Regions from separate parts of the Peribacillus sp. NPDC056705 genome, predicted to be linked through region 1. Evidence: predicted binding sites of a transcription regulator. Region 1 holds the regulator's gene; each other region holds the start of a gene.

Evidence for each region. The regulator LexA, encoded in region 1, represses DNA repair genes until DNA is damaged. The targets are predictions, from matches to a motif close to CGAACATATGTTCG.
Region 2: the regulator LexA is predicted to act here: its motif matches at 3,822-3,835, upstream of ACFRAK_RS14180 (YhjD family protein).
Region 3: the regulator LexA is predicted to act here: its motif matches at 1,522-1,535, upstream of recA (recombinase RecA).

What each region holds. Positions count from the first base shown of each region.
Region 1 covers NZ_JBHTYI010000008.1:49,545-55,163, reverse strand. The annotation lists gene tkt (transketolase) at 1-1,802, opposite strand, end outside; gene ACFRAK_RS12765 (DUF896 domain-containing protein) at 2,038-2,271, opposite strand; gene ACFRAK_RS12760 (YneB family resolvase-like protein) at 2,337-2,993, opposite strand; gene yneA (cell division suppressor protein YneA) at 3,013-3,324, opposite strand; gene lexA (transcriptional repressor LexA) at 3,480-4,103, shown strand; gene ACFRAK_RS12745 (hypothetical protein) at 4,387-4,617, opposite strand; gene ACFRAK_RS12740 (hypothetical protein) at 4,972-5,259, shown strand; gene ACFRAK_RS12735 (esterase/lipase family protein) at 5,602-5,619, opposite strand, start outside.
Region 2 covers NZ_JBHTYI010000009.1:152,611-158,229, reverse strand. The annotation lists gene ACFRAK_RS14195 (competence protein ComK) at 315-878, shown strand; gene ACFRAK_RS14190 (DUF3006 domain-containing protein) at 966-1,184, opposite strand; gene ACFRAK_RS14185 (ComEC/Rec2 family competence protein) at 1,185-2,024, opposite strand; gene ACFRAK_RS14180 (YhjD family protein) at 3,389-3,760, opposite strand; gene ACFRAK_RS14175 (TVP38/TMEM64 family protein) at 4,045-4,659, shown strand; gene lepB (signal peptidase I) at 4,693-5,256, shown strand; gene addB (helicase-exonuclease AddAB subunit AddB) at 5,447-5,619, shown strand, end outside.
Region 3 covers NZ_JBHTYI010000003.1:47,441-53,059, forward strand. The annotation lists gene recA (recombinase RecA) at 330-1,376, opposite strand; gene ACFRAK_RS04900 (competence/damage-inducible protein A) at 1,724-2,956, opposite strand; gene pgsA (CDP-diacylglycerol--glycerol-3-phosphate 3-phosphatidyltransferase) at 2,979-3,563, opposite strand; gene ACFRAK_RS04910 (RodZ domain-containing protein) at 3,732-4,631, opposite strand; gene ACFRAK_RS04915 (DUF3388 domain-containing protein) at 4,649-5,440, opposite strand.

The DNA.
Region 1 (5,619 bases):
TGTTTATATTCTTTAGATTGAGTTTCAAATCGATCCCATGATGGCATACTGATTACCGAAACATCAATTCCTTCGTTCGCTAAAGCTTTCTGTGCTTCCACAGCCAAGTTCACTTCGGAACCAGTCGCAAGAAGTAATGCATCAGCTACTTCTTTCTTAGAAGCAGAGATGATGTAAGCACCTTTTGAAACACCTTCATACGCAGTTTCGGAAGTGTCTTTTATTGTTGGCAATCCTTGACGAGTCAGTACAAGAGCAGTTGGTTTATTTGTAGACTCCATTGCCACTTTCCAGGCTGCTGCCGTTTCATTGCCATCAGCTGGACGTATTACCCCTAGGTTAGGCATTGCACGCAATGATGCTAATTGTTCGATTGGCTCATGAGTCGGTCCGTCTTCCCCTACAGCAATGCTGTCATGAGTGAACACATAGTTTACCGGCAGTCCCATTAGTGCTGCCATTCTTATGGCTGGACGCAGATAATCAGAGAATACAAAGAATGTTCCTCCGTATACTTTTAAACCACCATGAAGTGCCATTCCATTTAAAGCCGCACCCATAGCGAATTCACGTACACCGAACCATATATTACGCCCACTGTAATTACCAGGTAATAAATCTGTCTCACCTTTAATGGCAGTATTATTCGATCCAGCTAAATCTGCAGAACCCCCAATGAAGCTAGGTACCTTTTTGGCAATTGCATTTAGTACTTCCCCACTTGAAGCACGGGAAGCTAATGTCTTACCTTCTTCATAGACCGGAATTTCCTGATCCCATTCAGCAGGCAGTTCACCTTTGATGGCAAGCTCCAATTGCTCTGCTAACTCAGGGTGAGCTTCTTTGTAATTTTTAAACAATTCATTCCAAGCTTCTTCTTTTTGAGCGCCTGCATCAACAACAGCTTCATTGAAGTGTGAATACACTTCCTCAGGAACGTGGAAGTCCTCTTCGAATGTCCATTTATATGCTTCTTTTGTCAATTTCAGCTCATCTGCACCAAGCGGAGCTCCGTGAACAGCAGATTTACCTGAACGGTTTGGTGAACCGTAACCAATAACCGTTTTCACTTCGATTAATGTTGGGCGTGCATCGTCAGTTTTCGCTTCTTCAATCGCTTTAGCGATTTCCTGAAGATCGTTCCCATCCTCAACGCGGATATATTGCCATCCATAAGATTTGAACCGGGCTGCTACGCTTTCACTAAATGATTGACTTAAGTCTCCGTCAAGTGAAATATCATTAGAATCATATAAAACAACAAGTCTTCCGAGTTGTAGATGTCCAGCTAATGAAGCTGCTTCTGCAGAAACACCTTCCATTAAATCCCCATCTCCACAAATGCTATATGTATAATGATCGACCACATTATAAGAATCGCGGTTATAGCTTTCTGCCAAGTGACGTTCTGCCATTGCCATTCCGACTGCCATTGCGATACCTTGTCCAAGCGGCCCAGTAGTTGCATCTACACCAGCCGTATGTCCGTATTCAGGATGTCCTGGGGTTTTACTGCCCCATTGGCGGAAGCTTTTCAAATCATCGATAGATAAGCCATAGCCCGATAGATGAAGAAGGCTGTATAACAGCATAGACCCATGACCAGCAGAAAGAACAAAGCGGTCTCTATTAAACCATTCTGGATTTTTCGGGTTATGGTTCATATATTCGGTCCATAGTTTATACGCCATCGGCGCTGCACCCATTGGCATACCTGGATGGCCAGAATTAGCCTTTTCAATTGCATCAATCGATAATGTACGAATCGTATTAATAGAAAGTGCATCTAATTTATCTAACATATCGTAAAAACATCCCTTCCTGTAATGTACCTCTTTATATTATATTGACAAGCTTAATATCACAACTAAAATCACTATTTACTGCCCCAATATTACAATTTTCTAGAAATAAGAGAAGCCCCCTATTTAGATTAAACTAAATAGGAGAATACATACATGAATGCACTCTCTTTTTACTCCTAAATGCTAATAGAATCTTCAAATGGAATGTTCCATCAGAAGAATCCAAGCATTATTAATGTAAGTTTCTTTTTTCTTTTATATTTTTTATCTTTTGAGGAGTGACATCATTACCTTCTGGATCGACGACTTTCACATGCTCCAACGTATTGGTCATGGACTTTCTGAATGTTTCCAAATACTCACTTCTCAATTGGGTTTGCTCTTTCGCCTCAACTTCCGTCAAACCTTCAGCCTTTGCCTTTTTAGAAAGTTCATTAATACGGGCTAATTTTTCTTTTGATAACATAATTTCGCTCCTTCATAATCTGCGGATATTGTCATGGTATTAAAAAAATAGCGAAATTACAAGTTCTATGATTGACTTTCCAGTGTATTCAATTGATGTTCGAGAAAACGCCTATTCACTGTAGCCTTAGAAACATTGTATCCAAAGCCCCTCAAAGTTGCTGCGATCTCTGCAAATGTCAATCCATTGGCCCGAAGCTTAATAATTTCTTCTATAGGAATCTCCTTACGGTCCCTTCCGGTGGAATTCCTTTGATTCTGAAGATTTTTTTGAGGACGATACCCTTTTTCAACGGCCCTTATCATCCCGCGCTTTATTTTTAGATTATGTAGTTTCCTTTGATATTCTTCTACAATTCCGACAATCTGGATGACCATCGCATCCGAATCCGATAGCTCAAGTTCGCCATCGTGTGAGAGCGTATAAATTTTCACATCTTCTTTAAGGATGACATGGAAAAGGGCTATTTTGGCATTCCCTCTTCCCAGCCTCGTTTCGTCCTGGATTAATAGTACTTCAGCTTCTTTGGTTTTAAATAGTTCGAGCATGTCAAAAATGCCATCCCTATTTAACTCATAACCACTAGCCTGTTCTTTTATTATGGAAATGACTTCAACATCCATCTTTTCTGCCAATTTGACTAATTCATCTTCCTGCCTTGCCAATGATGTTTCCTGTGACTCTTTTTCTGTGCTGACCCTACAATAGATTACCGCTTTCATAATACCCTACCTTCACTGCTTACTGCTCACTGGCCAAATTCTGGACAAGTTCTTCCCCTTTAACCGGTATGACGATGACTTGACCGGGTTTAATCGAATCTGCCCTTACTCCATTATGCTCTTCTATCCAACCAATGAATTCTTTTTTTGTCAAATTTGCTTCTTCATATTCTTCGGCAATTCCCCATAGGGTGTCACCTTCACTTACTTCTATAGAAAGGAAATCATTTTTTTGATCATTGTTCAATGTACAAGAGAATAAAATTGAAAAGATAAATACTGATCCCGCTAATAGAATCGTATAAATATAATTTTTGTATAATTTTTTCATAAATATCCCTCCAAAGCGAATGTTCGTTCGTATGTTATGACCAAATTATAATACGAACGTTTGTTTCAGTCAACAACAAAATTCGAACTTATGTTTGTATAGAGTTGGGGGCCATGCTATAATATAGCAAAGAACATTGGGGAAGAGGTGCACTAATGACTAAACTATCAAAACGGCAGCAAGATATTCTTGATTTCATTAAAGAAGAGGTTCGCCAAAAAGGGTATCCACCTTCCGTACGGGAGATTGGCGAAGCAGTGGGACTTGCATCAAGTTCAACAGTACACGGACATTTATCCCGCCTGGAGAGTAAAGGCCTGATTAGACGTGACCCAACCAAGCCAAGGGCCATTGAAATAATGAATTCGGAGGAAGCGAACAATATTCCAAAAGCCAATGTCGTGAACGTTCCGTTACTTGGAAAAGTAACAGCGGGCATGCCTATAACGGCCATCGAGAACATAGAAGAATACTTTCCGCTTCCCGAAAGCATGGTTCCGCATGATGACCATGTATTCATGCTGGAAATCATGGGTGAAAGTATGATCGAAGCTGGAATTCATGATGGAGACTATGTCATCGTGAAACAACAAAGCAATGCCAATAATGGAGATATCGTCGTGGCCATGACGGAAGATGATGAAGCCACTGTAAAACGATTCTTTAAGGAACCGGATTACATAAGGCTTCAGCCCGAGAATTCAAATATGGAACCAATTATTTTACGAGATGTTTCGATACTTGGAAAAGTAATAGGCTTATATAGACAAATACACTAAAAGCGCTAACCGCGCTTTTTTTGTTTGTTTAATTTATGTCCCGAATTCTCTCAATATGCATATGGAAGAGTAGGTTTTGATATATTTTTTAATAGAATCTATTTTCATGTGAATATTACATCTTTTATAACGGATGTACGGTTCACTATCCCTCTTGATATAAATACTTTGGAAAGAAGCTCATTCAAAAAAAGGAGAGCGTTGAAATACCGTTCCCAGTTAAAATTTCATGTCATTCTTAATGATTCACTTTAATAAGGTAAAGTTCGACCAAGCCATTCCACTATTGAATCTTCACTTGTGTAGAATCATATGCTTTTCCAAGCGCAGAGACGGAATCCCCTTTACTGACAATATGATAAACTTCCTCGTTACTTGCTTCATATTTAGTTAAATCGCTTGTTTTTATAAGGTTCACCAGTTTTTCTGTATATTTCGGATCCGAGGCATACCCCGCATCGAATATTGCTTTGGATGTTTTTTTCTCCAATGACAGCTGTATATAGACTTCCATTTCATGACGTCCCGTTTACGTATAGATTGGCAAGATCTCGAAGACTTTCTTCCCAAGATGGGTATTTCCTGAATTTGTTCCATCCTTGAACGGGCACACCGATGTGGTATTCGATTGTTTATGTTGGCTCTTTCCGAGTTGTTTTAAACCATTCCCGCGGCCAACTAGAAAAAGCCGTCAATCCATATAATTATATGGATTGACGGCTTTAAAATTGAACTCTGAAAATCTTCAAAACCTGGTTGCATAACCTTTGATATATTAGTTTTAAATATGAATTTTTTTATTATAGTATAAAGCCTTGATAAAAAGTAAAAATTAATTTTGAAAACTTCTATTTAAGGTGGTGAAATTATGGACTTCCCAACCATCCATACAAACTTTTGGGATGCAGTAATAGCCATTCCTATCATCATGATTCTTACTCAACTAATTAAGGTCATATTTCATATTCGCCCAAAATTCATCCCTACCATCGCTTTGGGTCTTGGCTTGTTCATTTCCATTTTCATCAGTCATCGTCATCACTTGGTTGCAGGGATTTTCATGGGCTGGTTTTATGGCTATGCAAGCATTGGCAATTATGCTGCACTTAAAACAGGTATTTTGTCTTATAGAGAATCTTATCAAAAGACAGATTAAACCCGTTGTCTCGCTGCAATTCATCAATCTCTTGTATTGCCACAAGCCCGACTGGCTTCTATCCCCATCGAGCAACAGTTAAATCAATATCTAAATTAACAATTGCGACCTTAATTTTCCTTTGGCTGAATAACCAACTCTCATGTTAACCATACCATTATACATTACCCACAAAATACCTTTTCAATTAAATAAAGGTATTAATCGGTAAAAAAGAGGTTCGAAATGCACTTATCCCGAACCATGATTTTAAAAGAAAAATTGAATGTTCTTTTAGAAAAAAACCGTACTCAAACTGACTTTCCTTCGAATTTGATACCTTCTCAATAAGAAGGCATTTCACTATTTCTCGATATAGAC
Region 2 (5,619 bases), on a different contig from region 1:
CCACCCCTGACCCTTTTTATTATTATATGGATTTGAGTGGATAAAATCAACTGAAAATTTTAAAAATTTAAACATTATTAGAAAATGTGTCGTTTAGATGACGAAAAAGCCACTATATAAAAGAATTCTTAATTTTTTGTGAACTTCCTTTTTATGTTTAAGGGTTGTGCTATTATAGTGAGGAATTTAACATACATTTGCTATCCCCCTTCACTCTTCTTGGATAATGGGGAATGGAAGGGTACAAGCAATCAAGGGTATAAGCTTCGAAAAAGTAAAAGCGGTGTTTAGCAATGAGGAAGAGGTGGATTAAAATGAAGGAAAATAATCAGGGAATTATTGAGGAATTTGAAATTACGCCACATACACTAATGGTTTCACCAATCAATTACGGCAGTAAAATATATTCCCGTATCGTTGAAATGGAGGACGAGTTCATCTCCCCGTTTAAGCCCATGGAAATAATAAAGAAAAGCTGTGAGTTCTTCGGATCAAGCTATGAAGGACGCAAGAAAGGCACGAAACAGCTCATAAACATCACACATAAAGCACCGATCGCGATTGATCCGACCAGTTCGATTTTCTTCTTTCCGACTACATCTCCGTTGCGTCCTCAATGCATCTGGCTATCACATGAGCATGTGGCAACCTATGATCGCCTGGATTCCAAACATACAACCATCACATTCAGGAATAGACAAACCATCGATATAGCAGTATCATGCAGTTCTTTCGAAAACCAGCTGCACCGGACATCTTTTTTAAAAACGAAATTGATCCAGAGAATTGAGGAGACAAAGAGGAAATCCTTCTATCTGTTTTCCGATCCAAATGGGGCAAAGCCTTCAGAGGTTATGTCAAAGTATGTACCGCGTTAGAGGGTTTCAGGGATAACCATAAAAGAATGTAAATGGGATTCATTCAAAATTAAAGCAAGCCCTTCTTATTAAAGAAGGGCCCCGGAATTAATCCTCAAATAATTCATCCATTAAATCGTCAATCTCTTTTCTTAACTGCTTAGTGCCTTCTTTGGAAATGGTGATCGTATTACCATTGATAATCAGCATATCTCCTACTTTTGCTCCTTTGGGAAGGGCGCTTTTAGGAAAATCCTTTATGTCGCCGCCTTCGATTTCAACGACAGCGATCTTTCCCTCGAAGCGATCGATAATTCCTTGTATCATTTATTTCACCGTCTTTACAGTAATTTTCTGACCTGTAGAAGTAAAAATAATGTTACCTGATTTATCTGTGCGATAAGTTTTGGCTTTCACTGAATTCAACCGTTTTACAACAGTAGAAGTAGGGTGCCCATATCCATTTTTCCCTACACTGATTACAGCGTATTTCGGTTTTGCTTTGTTAATGAAAGCTGAACTTGTTGATGTTTTTGCACCATGATGGCCGACTTTGAGTACATCCACACTTGGTACCAGTTTTTTAGCCAGCATGTCTGACTCTGCTTTTACTTCAGCATCACCTGTAAACAAGAACGTTTTTTTGCCGTGTTTAAGTAAAAGGACTGCACTCCAATTATTTAAGTCAGACTTAGCATATTCTTTAACTGGTGCAATGAATTTAAGGGAATTATCCTTAGCTTTAGTGTTGATTTCCACGCCAGTCTGCGCCTTTTTTATTGTAAGCTTCTTCTGCTTAACAGCCGTTAAAAAGTCTTTGTATGCTTGTGTAGTATGAGAAACTTTAGGGGCATACACAGATTTAACATTAAGCGATTTAATCACATAAGCCAGACCGCCCACATGATCCGCATCTGGGTGAGTGGATACTAATGCATTAAGTGTTTTTACCTTTTGTTTTTTTAGGTAGGCTACAACTTCGTCGCCCTTTCCTTTACCGCCGCCATCGATTAAAACGTTTTCGTTACCTGTTTGGATAAGGATTGAATCCCCTTGTCCTACGTTGATGAAATGTACCTTCACATTTGAGGCTGCCTCGGTTGTTTTAAGTCCAGTGAATAAAGACAAAACAAGAACAGCGACCAGTAGAATATTTATTTTCTTCATTTTTTCCCCTCCAAATAATAATTTACCATGTTTAACCGAAAAAATGGGGATTTGGGCATGATTTTCTTGGTGATAAAAAAAGGGAGATGGGCGTCTGAATCATGGTTAGGTGAAATGGAACTAGGTATTTATGTCTAAGTGATAAAGCTATTAATTTACAGGTGAAAATCAATGGAAAATCTATTACTCCCAGAATTTTATAAGAAGAATGTTGAAAGTAATATAGAAAGTTAGGATTACCAACAAAATATTTTATTACAGAGAATGTTGATGAGTTTGTCTACTGCTTTTTTGGTTTGTACAATTTAAATGTTGATTTCCACTCCAGGAACTCGCTTTCAGCGAGCGGCCCCGGGAGCCTCCTCGGCGCTCTTTGCGCCTGAGGGGTCTCCCTTGGACACGCTTTTCTAAGCAGGAGTATCGCAGCTTTCGTTCCAATCAACTTTGTTTTAAAATTTAGATACAAATCCTTTTGGCTACAAATTAAACCATGCAAATAAAACATTGCATGGTTTTTATGAGAAATAAGGGATTGGGGAAATTTTTTTACGATTAAACAATGGGGGTATAAGTTTGTTGATGATTATTTCTTAATACAAAATATATAGACACCCACAATGCAACAACAATTTTGTTCAATGTTTCACAAACTATTCGCGAAAGGTTCTTATTTTTTTCTGAAAGTTCTTTTTTGATTTATACGTTTTATATCAAGAGATCGTTACTAGTAGATATAGGTATGGATATGCAATTAACAATCTTTTGCAAAAAAAACGTTATACGGACTCTAAAATGATAGTGTTGGCGAATGGTTATAATAGGCGTATAGGTGATTAAAATGACTAATTATGAACAGACGAGCCCGACCGGCCTATTATTCGTTAAGGAATGTGTCCTTAGAAATCGTTCAGTGCAAATCGTGAGTGATGTGATACACGGCAGGTAATGACATTGGTTACTTTAGCATTGATTTTTTTTTCCAAGCACCTCTTTCAATATAACTGTTTTCCTAACTTTCTCATCAATATGGGGAGTGCCCTTGGTTTGATGAGGGTGGAAACACCACTCCTACCTTTGCCAAGGAACATGTAGATAACTTTGATTTAAAGGTTCTCAAAACTAAAAGGTTAAGGATATATGCACTTTGATTACATAGGTTATGCCTTGATAGAAAAATGATATTTCATGGCGCTAATGTTTGTACTAGCCAATTATATTTTGATTATGGAATATTCATACAGGTGAATGTTACTTACAACGAAGGGCATCTGTATCCTTCCCGAAATGCTCCAAACACCCATATTTCACAAACATACCCATATTTCACAAACATACAAACATATAGTGGCGATGCCTGTAACCCGCTAATTCCTTGAACGGTGTTTTTTTTCGAAAAAGTAAGAACATAACAACTCTTCGGTTTTGTTGCGCAGGCGAGGATTGAAATAATTATGATGTTCCTCGTATCCTTTATATAAAAAACAATACATCGTGAAGGATTCATCGCGTTTGATTTCACTAACTTTAATATTCTCCTTGCGCAAATATCGCCTTACCTCGGCAAGTTCGTCTTGAACCACTTTTAAAATATGTTCGACTAGCTCCGAATAGGGCCTTTTTAATTTAAATGGACTAATTTCGATGACCTTGAGATCCCGGTTTAAGACTGTTATAACCATAGGGAGGTAGATGGCTTTTTCAATCATATTACGGTCATCTTCTGGAATGCGGGTCATCATGACCGCTCCTTTCTAATAGCACGGCTTTTAATATTAGTATGTATACCATGCAGGAAAAAGAACATTTGTTCTGTTTTTTATCCTAATGTATTTTCAGTGTATATGCAAGCTGATAAATCTAGAAATATTCGTTAACAAGATTATGTTTTCCGGAGTTAGGGAAAGTATGAAGGTATATGGGTAATAATTCTTGCAATTTCAGGGGAAAGTGATATATCTAAAATAAACAGTTTTTAATAAGTTTATGCTGCTTTGATAGCAGCATGTCGAGGGAGATAATTATGGATTTGGATACTATACGCGAGTGGTTTACACTTGATCATATATCTGCACTTATTCAGCAATATCGCTCATTCGGTCCAATTCCTGGGATCTTACTGCCGATGTTGGAAGCTTTTTTGCCCTTTTTGCCTTTAGTGGTGTTCGTGCTAGCTAACGCAACGGCTTTTGGGCTCTGGTGGGGCTTTTTATTTTCTTGGATTGGGGCGGTAGCGGGCTCTTATTTGATCTTTTGGATTATTAGAAGATATGGTCAAATGAGATTTTTCCGAGTTTTGCAAAAGCATAAACAGGTGCAGAGGTTGATGGTTTGGGTGGAAAGCCATGGATTCGGACCTTTGTTCATATTGCTCTGCTTCCCTTTTACACCTTCGGCCATCGTTAATATCGTGGCAGGACTTTCAAAAGTCAGTCCCTTGCAATATGGACTTGCAGTAGTGGGAGGGAAAGCGGTGATGATCTTTACGATCAGCTTCGTAGGTTACGATCTAGTATCCTTAATTCATAAACCTGTGCGTACGATCATTATCGGGATCGTCATCTTTATCCTATGGTATGTGGGGAAAAGACTTGAAGTCCGGTTAAATAAAAGCATGAAGAGGGAAGAGGGACAATAAATTAGTATATAAATGCAGTAGGGGTTGAACTAGATGGAAAAAACAAACAAGAATTCTTTATCCGATTGGATAAAACCAGCGATGATAGCTTTTGTTATTTACATCTTGATCCGTACATTTCTCTTTTCAAGCTATGATGTTGAAGGGAAGTCGATGCAGCCGACCCTAGAAGATGGAAATAAACTTGTCGTGAATAAAATCAATTACCATATTCATGATATCAACCGTTTTGACATTATTGTTTTTCATGCGAACTCACAAGAAGATTATGTTAAGCGAGTTATAGGCGTTGCAGGTGACCAAATTCGTTATAAAGATGATTGGCTTTACGTAAATGGTGAGAAAGTCGATGAGCCTTATCTTCAGAAATTCAAGGAAGGTTTCCCGGGACAGGATTTTACGGGTGATTTTACATTAAAAGAATTGACGGATGTGACCAAAGTTCCCGAGGGCAAGCTTTTTGTCATGGGTGATAATCGTCTTGAAAGTGCTGACAGCCGTCACTTTGGTTATATACCGGTTGAAAATGTTGTCGGTAAAGTGGATGTTCGATATTGGCCGGTCAAAGAATTCAATTATAGATTTACAGGTGAATGATCGTAGAAGCCCAAAAATTATGTGGGCTTTTTCTTTTGGGGAAAAACACGAACGTACGATTGGTGTTTTTTCAGGGGAAACGTTAAAATAATAGAAAGTAATTCTAATTGGAAACAGAAACCTAGTCATGGTTACTAAAGTATTTCTGGTATGATGGATCTAGATATTATGTTGTAAGGGGGAAAAAGAGATGTCACTCCGTTTTTTACTGGGAAGATCGGGTGCAGGGAAAACTTCGAATATATTGGGCGAAATTCGCTCCAAATTGGCAGAAGATCCCGAAGGAAATCCAATTATCTACCTCGTTCCTGATCAGATGACGTTTCTATCTGAATATAAATTAATTAAAACACCAGGCCTTGC
Region 3 (5,619 bases), on a different contig from region 1:
ACTTTTTACATAAAATGTTGAACTGTCGGCAAGTACATTGCACATAAATTCAATATACAGCACTTAATTTTCAAAATTTTAGTTTGAAAAATTGTAAAATATACATATTAATTGTATAGTTGAGAATTTTTATTGTCAAGCGTTTGTCCCTTTGTATCAATGATTATTCAAGTTTTCTTGATAATAACCATCATAATCTACAGCATTCATTATGGAAGAAGTCTGTAAATCTGATTTCGATGCCCATTAATCCGCTGGAAATTTCGCACTTTTCTCAAAATATACAGAAAAGGCCTAAGCAAACAAGCTTAGGCCTTTTCCAAATATCATTAATCAAGCAGTTCAAAATGCTCTTCTGGTTCATTTTCTTCTGGCGGTAATTCATGCTCTCCATCGAGATTATAGTGATCTCTGATTTTCCGAGAAATTTCCTGAGCGATATCCTGATTTTCTTTCAAGAACAGCTTCGCATTTTCGCGACCTTGTCCGACACGCTCTTCATTGTATGAATACCACGAGCCGCTTTTAAGGACGATATCAAGATCAGCACCCATATCGATGATTTCACCTTCCTGTGAAATCCCTTGACCATACATGATGTCAACTTCTGCTTGACGGAATGGTGGGGCAACCTTGTTTTTTACAACTTTGATTTTCGTTTTATTACCGACGATTTCATTACCTTGTTTTAATTGTTCCGCACGGCGCACTTCCAGACGAACAGTTGAATAGAACTTCAATGCCCGGCCACCAGGAGTCGTTTCCGGATTCCCAAACATAACACCGATTTTTTCACGGACTTGGTTAATGAAAATGGCAATGGTATTTGATTTATTAATGGAACCAGACAGTTTTCTAAGTGCCTGAGACATCATCCGGGCTTGAAGACCCATATGGGAATCTCCCATTTCGCCTTCGATTTCAGCTTTAGGAACAAGTGCTGCCACCGAGTCAATGACAATGATATCCACCGCTCCACTTCGAACTAACGCTTCAGCGATCTCTAAGGCTTGTTCACCCGTATCAGGCTGTGAAAGCAGTAACTCATCGATATTCACACCAAGTTTTTCTGAATATGCTGGATCTAAAGCATGCTCGGCATCAATGAATGCAGCCGTGCCGCCAGTCTTTTGTACCTCTGCAATAGCATGTAATGCAACAGTCGTTTTACCGGAGCTTTCAGGTCCATATATCTCAATGACCCGGCCTCTTGGATATCCTCCCACTCCCAATGCTACGTCCAATGCTAATGAACCGCTTGAAATCGTTGAAATCCTACGATCAGACTGTTCCCCAAGTTTCATAATAGAACCTTTACCAAATTGTTTTTCAATTTGTTTTAACGCCATATCTAAAGCCGCTTGACGATCACTCACTCAATTTCCTCCTCTATATTCAAATAATCGGCTGTCCGATTAAAGGTGTACTTACGTTAGCAATTATTTGAGATCAAGGTTTGTACCCTGTCTCAAAACCTATCTTTACTATATACTCTTTTTACTATTTTGCCAAGCAAAAAGTCGAACATTCATTCGTTTTTTTCTTTCGGGATATTCTTTGTGAAAAAGCGTTTTATCTAAAGGAAATCTCCATTTCGTTTCACTTACTCCCTAAAAAAAACAATTTCATTGAATTAACTTTTTTCTTTTTTCCCTATTTTTCAAGAAACAAACTTCTAAAACCAAATAAAAAGCAGAGCTGTAAAAAGCTCTGCTTATAGCGTTTATAAATCCCTTAATAGGTAATGACAGCCGTATTTCACACTCCGAATACGGTTTTGTGCCCTGCTTCCTGAAAGATTCAACTCCTTGAAATGAGTGTTTCCATCCCGATAGGAAATGCCAATAAATACTGTACCTACAGGCTTGCCTTCTTGTTCATCCGGCCCTGCAACGCCCGTAAAGCTTATGCCTACATCCGCATCGAGCTTGTTCCGGACATTAGAGGCCATTTCCATAGCACACTCACCGCTGACCACTCCATACTCGGATATGGTATCATCACTGACGCCGAGGACATTAGCCTTCGCATCATTCGTATAGCAGACAATTCCGCCTTTGAAAACTTTACCGGCGCCTGGGATGGTTGTCAGCTGTTCTTGGAACATCCCTCCGGTCAAGCTTTCAGCTGCCGCAATTGAAAGCTTGCGGATCGTTAATTCTTTTACAAGTTCCTTTATTAGCGAAGTATTATCACTTCCATAATGGAACTTGCCGACCCTGCTAAGAATTTCTTTTTCCGCTTCCAAAATAAGCTCTTCGCATTTTTCTTTAGATGAGTCTTTAGCGGTGATCCTTAACGTCACTTCCCCTTCGGCTGCCAGCGGGGCAATTGTCGGATTCGTTTGATTGACAAGGAGATCTTCAATCACCGTTTCCAGTTCGGCTTCACCTATACCGTAGAACCGAAGAACCTTGGAATCGATCCGTTCATGCTTTTCCAATTTATTCATGATCTTTTCATAACCATAACTTAAAAACATCGGCTCCATTTCACTTGGCGGCCCAGGTAGAAGCATATATGTAATCCCAGATTTGGACAAGACCATTCCCGGTGCCATCCCATGATCGTTTGCCAACACTTCACTGCCTTCTAAGACGAGGGCCTGCTTTTTGTTGTTTTCCGTCATCGGACGTTCCCTTTTTTGGAAGTAGGCTTCAATGGATTGCAATGCTTCATCATTAAAAACGAGCTTTTTCCCTATATGGCGAGCAATCGTTTCTTTCGTTAAATCATCTTTGGTTGGACCAAGTCCACCGGTAAAGACAATCAAATTTGCCCTTGATTCAGCGATTTCTATAGCTTGTTGTAAACGGCGGTCGTTATCCCCGACCACAGTATGGTAAAAAACGTTGATCCCCATTTCCGCAAACTGCTGCGATAAGAATCTTCCATTAGTGTTATTGATTTGCCCTAAAAGAAGCTCTGAGCCCACTGCAATGATTTCTGCATCCATCTTTTCAAAACCACCATTCGTTTTACTTTGAATTAACAAATACTTCTTTGTTTTTTATAAAATAATCCAAACCTGACCAGATTGTAAAGATTAATGCAATCCATAATGCGATATTAGCAAAAGGAAGTGAAATGAGGGCAAATGGAAGGTTATGCAGCAATAAAGCCGATATAGAAACAATTTGTGCCCATGTTTTAATTTTTCCAAGCTGGTTCGCTGCAACCACTTCCCCCGTACCCGCTAACACCAAACGTAATCCGGTGACCGCAAACTCACGACTTATGATCACGATGGCAATCCAAGATTGACCGTACATTAAATCTAGATCAACCAAAACGATTAAGGCAGCCGAAACCAGAAGTTTATCAGCCAATGGATCTAAAAATTTCCCTAAATCAGTAATCATATTATACTTTCTGGCAAAATGGCCATCGATCCAATCCGTAGTGGAAGCGATAATAAAGAGGATGGCTCCAGCCAGATGCGCCACTGGCAAACTGTATTCTCCCCAAGTTAGTGTCCCCCATGAAAAAGGAACGAGCATGATGATTAAAAATACTGGTATTAAACAGATTCTTGCTACTGTAATCTTATTAGGCAGATTCAAAACTTTTACCTCCAAAATTTACGCGTGCCATTTGGGCAATGCGTCTTAGACTAAAATAATGCTTATATGTATAACTTATCTCAAAATCCAATCTTATATGCCGGGTAAACCATTTACTGCAGCCTTACTATTGTATATATAGAGCAAAAATAGTCATCTATAAGATGACTATTCGGCTTTCGTAAATTGTATCGTAACCAATTGCGTATTCACTTCAGTCGGTGAAATGGAATACTCCAGCTTCTCATCATTCACATAAATCTCAGTTTCATATGCCCTGCCTATATTGATGACAGCTTCTTTCTCATTGGTGAAATCAATTTCCTGGCTCTTGTCCTTGTCGATAGTGCCCTGGAAAAGTAACTTACCTTCACCATTTTTTATGCCTACCCATGGTGAGCCTTTGGAGGTCACCTTTAATTTAAAGGTATCGGTATTTTTTAATTCATACGTACTATTTTTACCGCTGGAACTGGTGACGGCAAGGTTTTGCTCTTTCTTTTCATCCTTGACAACTGCATCATCTTCATTCTTCTTATCAGATGAATCTGATTTTTCTTCATTCTGTTTTTGGTCTGCATTCTCTTCTTCTTTGTTAAACTCTTCACTTTTATTGTATCCCACGGCATCGCTCTGTTTTGGGTCCTTTTTGCCATCGTTATCCGGATTACTCATATAATGCAATACAAGCACCCAAATCAATACGGCCACACCAATGACTAAAACGGCAGCCAAAATCTTCGGTAACATTTCTACAACTTTTGAATTTCCTGCCGGTATGGTTTTCCGGGATTGGACCCTTGAAAGCTGTTCTGGCAATTCCTCGCTATAGACCGATGGTATCTCACTCTTATATTGTTCGAAAATCTCTTCTGAATCCAGTCCGACCGCTTCACAATATTGCTTTATGAATGCCCGTACATAGAACTTCCCAGGCATCATGCTGTAATTTCCCTCTTCAATGCCAATGAGGTAACGCTTTTGAATCTTAGTTAATTCCTGCAAATCATCCAAGCTAAGACCTTTGGCTTCCCTAGCTTCCTTTAATCGAATACCTAACTCAGTCAAATAAAACACCTGCCATTTTAAAAGTCAAAGGAACCAAAATCCGACCCCGAAAACTGGTCTTTTTGGTCGACAACTTCATATGTTATTTCTTCTTCAGGATTGTTTCGCAATTCAATAATATAATCAAAGTCTTCAAGAGTATACTCCGTATTTTGGACAAAAACATCCGGATGTTCGATTACTTTGACAGCATCAAGCCTCATAATTTCGCGAATCAACTGCCAATGACGCTCATTTGCACGGCGAGTTGAAACAATCCCATCTAAAATGAACAAATTATCATTATTATATTCATCCTCAATTAGCTGACTGCGGATAGTCTGCTTTAAAAGGGTCGATGACACAAACAACCATCGCTTATTAGCACATACACTCGAGGCTACGATAGATTCCGTTTTCCCGACACGTGGCATCCCTCGTATCCCAATCAATTTATGACCTTCCTGTTTAAATAGCTCGGCCAGGAAATCGACAAGCAAGCCTAGTTCATCACGAACAAACCTAAAAGTGTTTTTCTCATCAGCATCGCGCTGAATATAACGTCCATGCCTGACTGCCAGGCGATCACGCAATTTAGGTTCCCTAAGCTTAATGACCTTTATCGTATCCATCGTACGGAGGATTGACTCGAACCTTTCTATATTACGGCTGTCTTTCGCCAACAAAAGTAACCCCCGCCTGCCTTCATCGACCCCGTTGATGGTGATGATATTAATGGAAAGCATACCCAGAAGGGATGATATATCCCCTAATAAACCAGGACGGTTGACTTGAATTTCATATTCAAAATACCATTCTTTATTATCCACGATAACACTCCTTAAGCCTAAAAGTCTTTACCCTCTCAGGGGCAAAAAACTCATCCATCGGAAATTTCAAGGTCTGAACACTTTAATAGTAATTGTCTAGCTTCTATAATATAGCATTTCGTGATAAGTTAAAAGGAAAAACCCTAGAAAAATATTCATTTTTATATAAGGGGATAAAT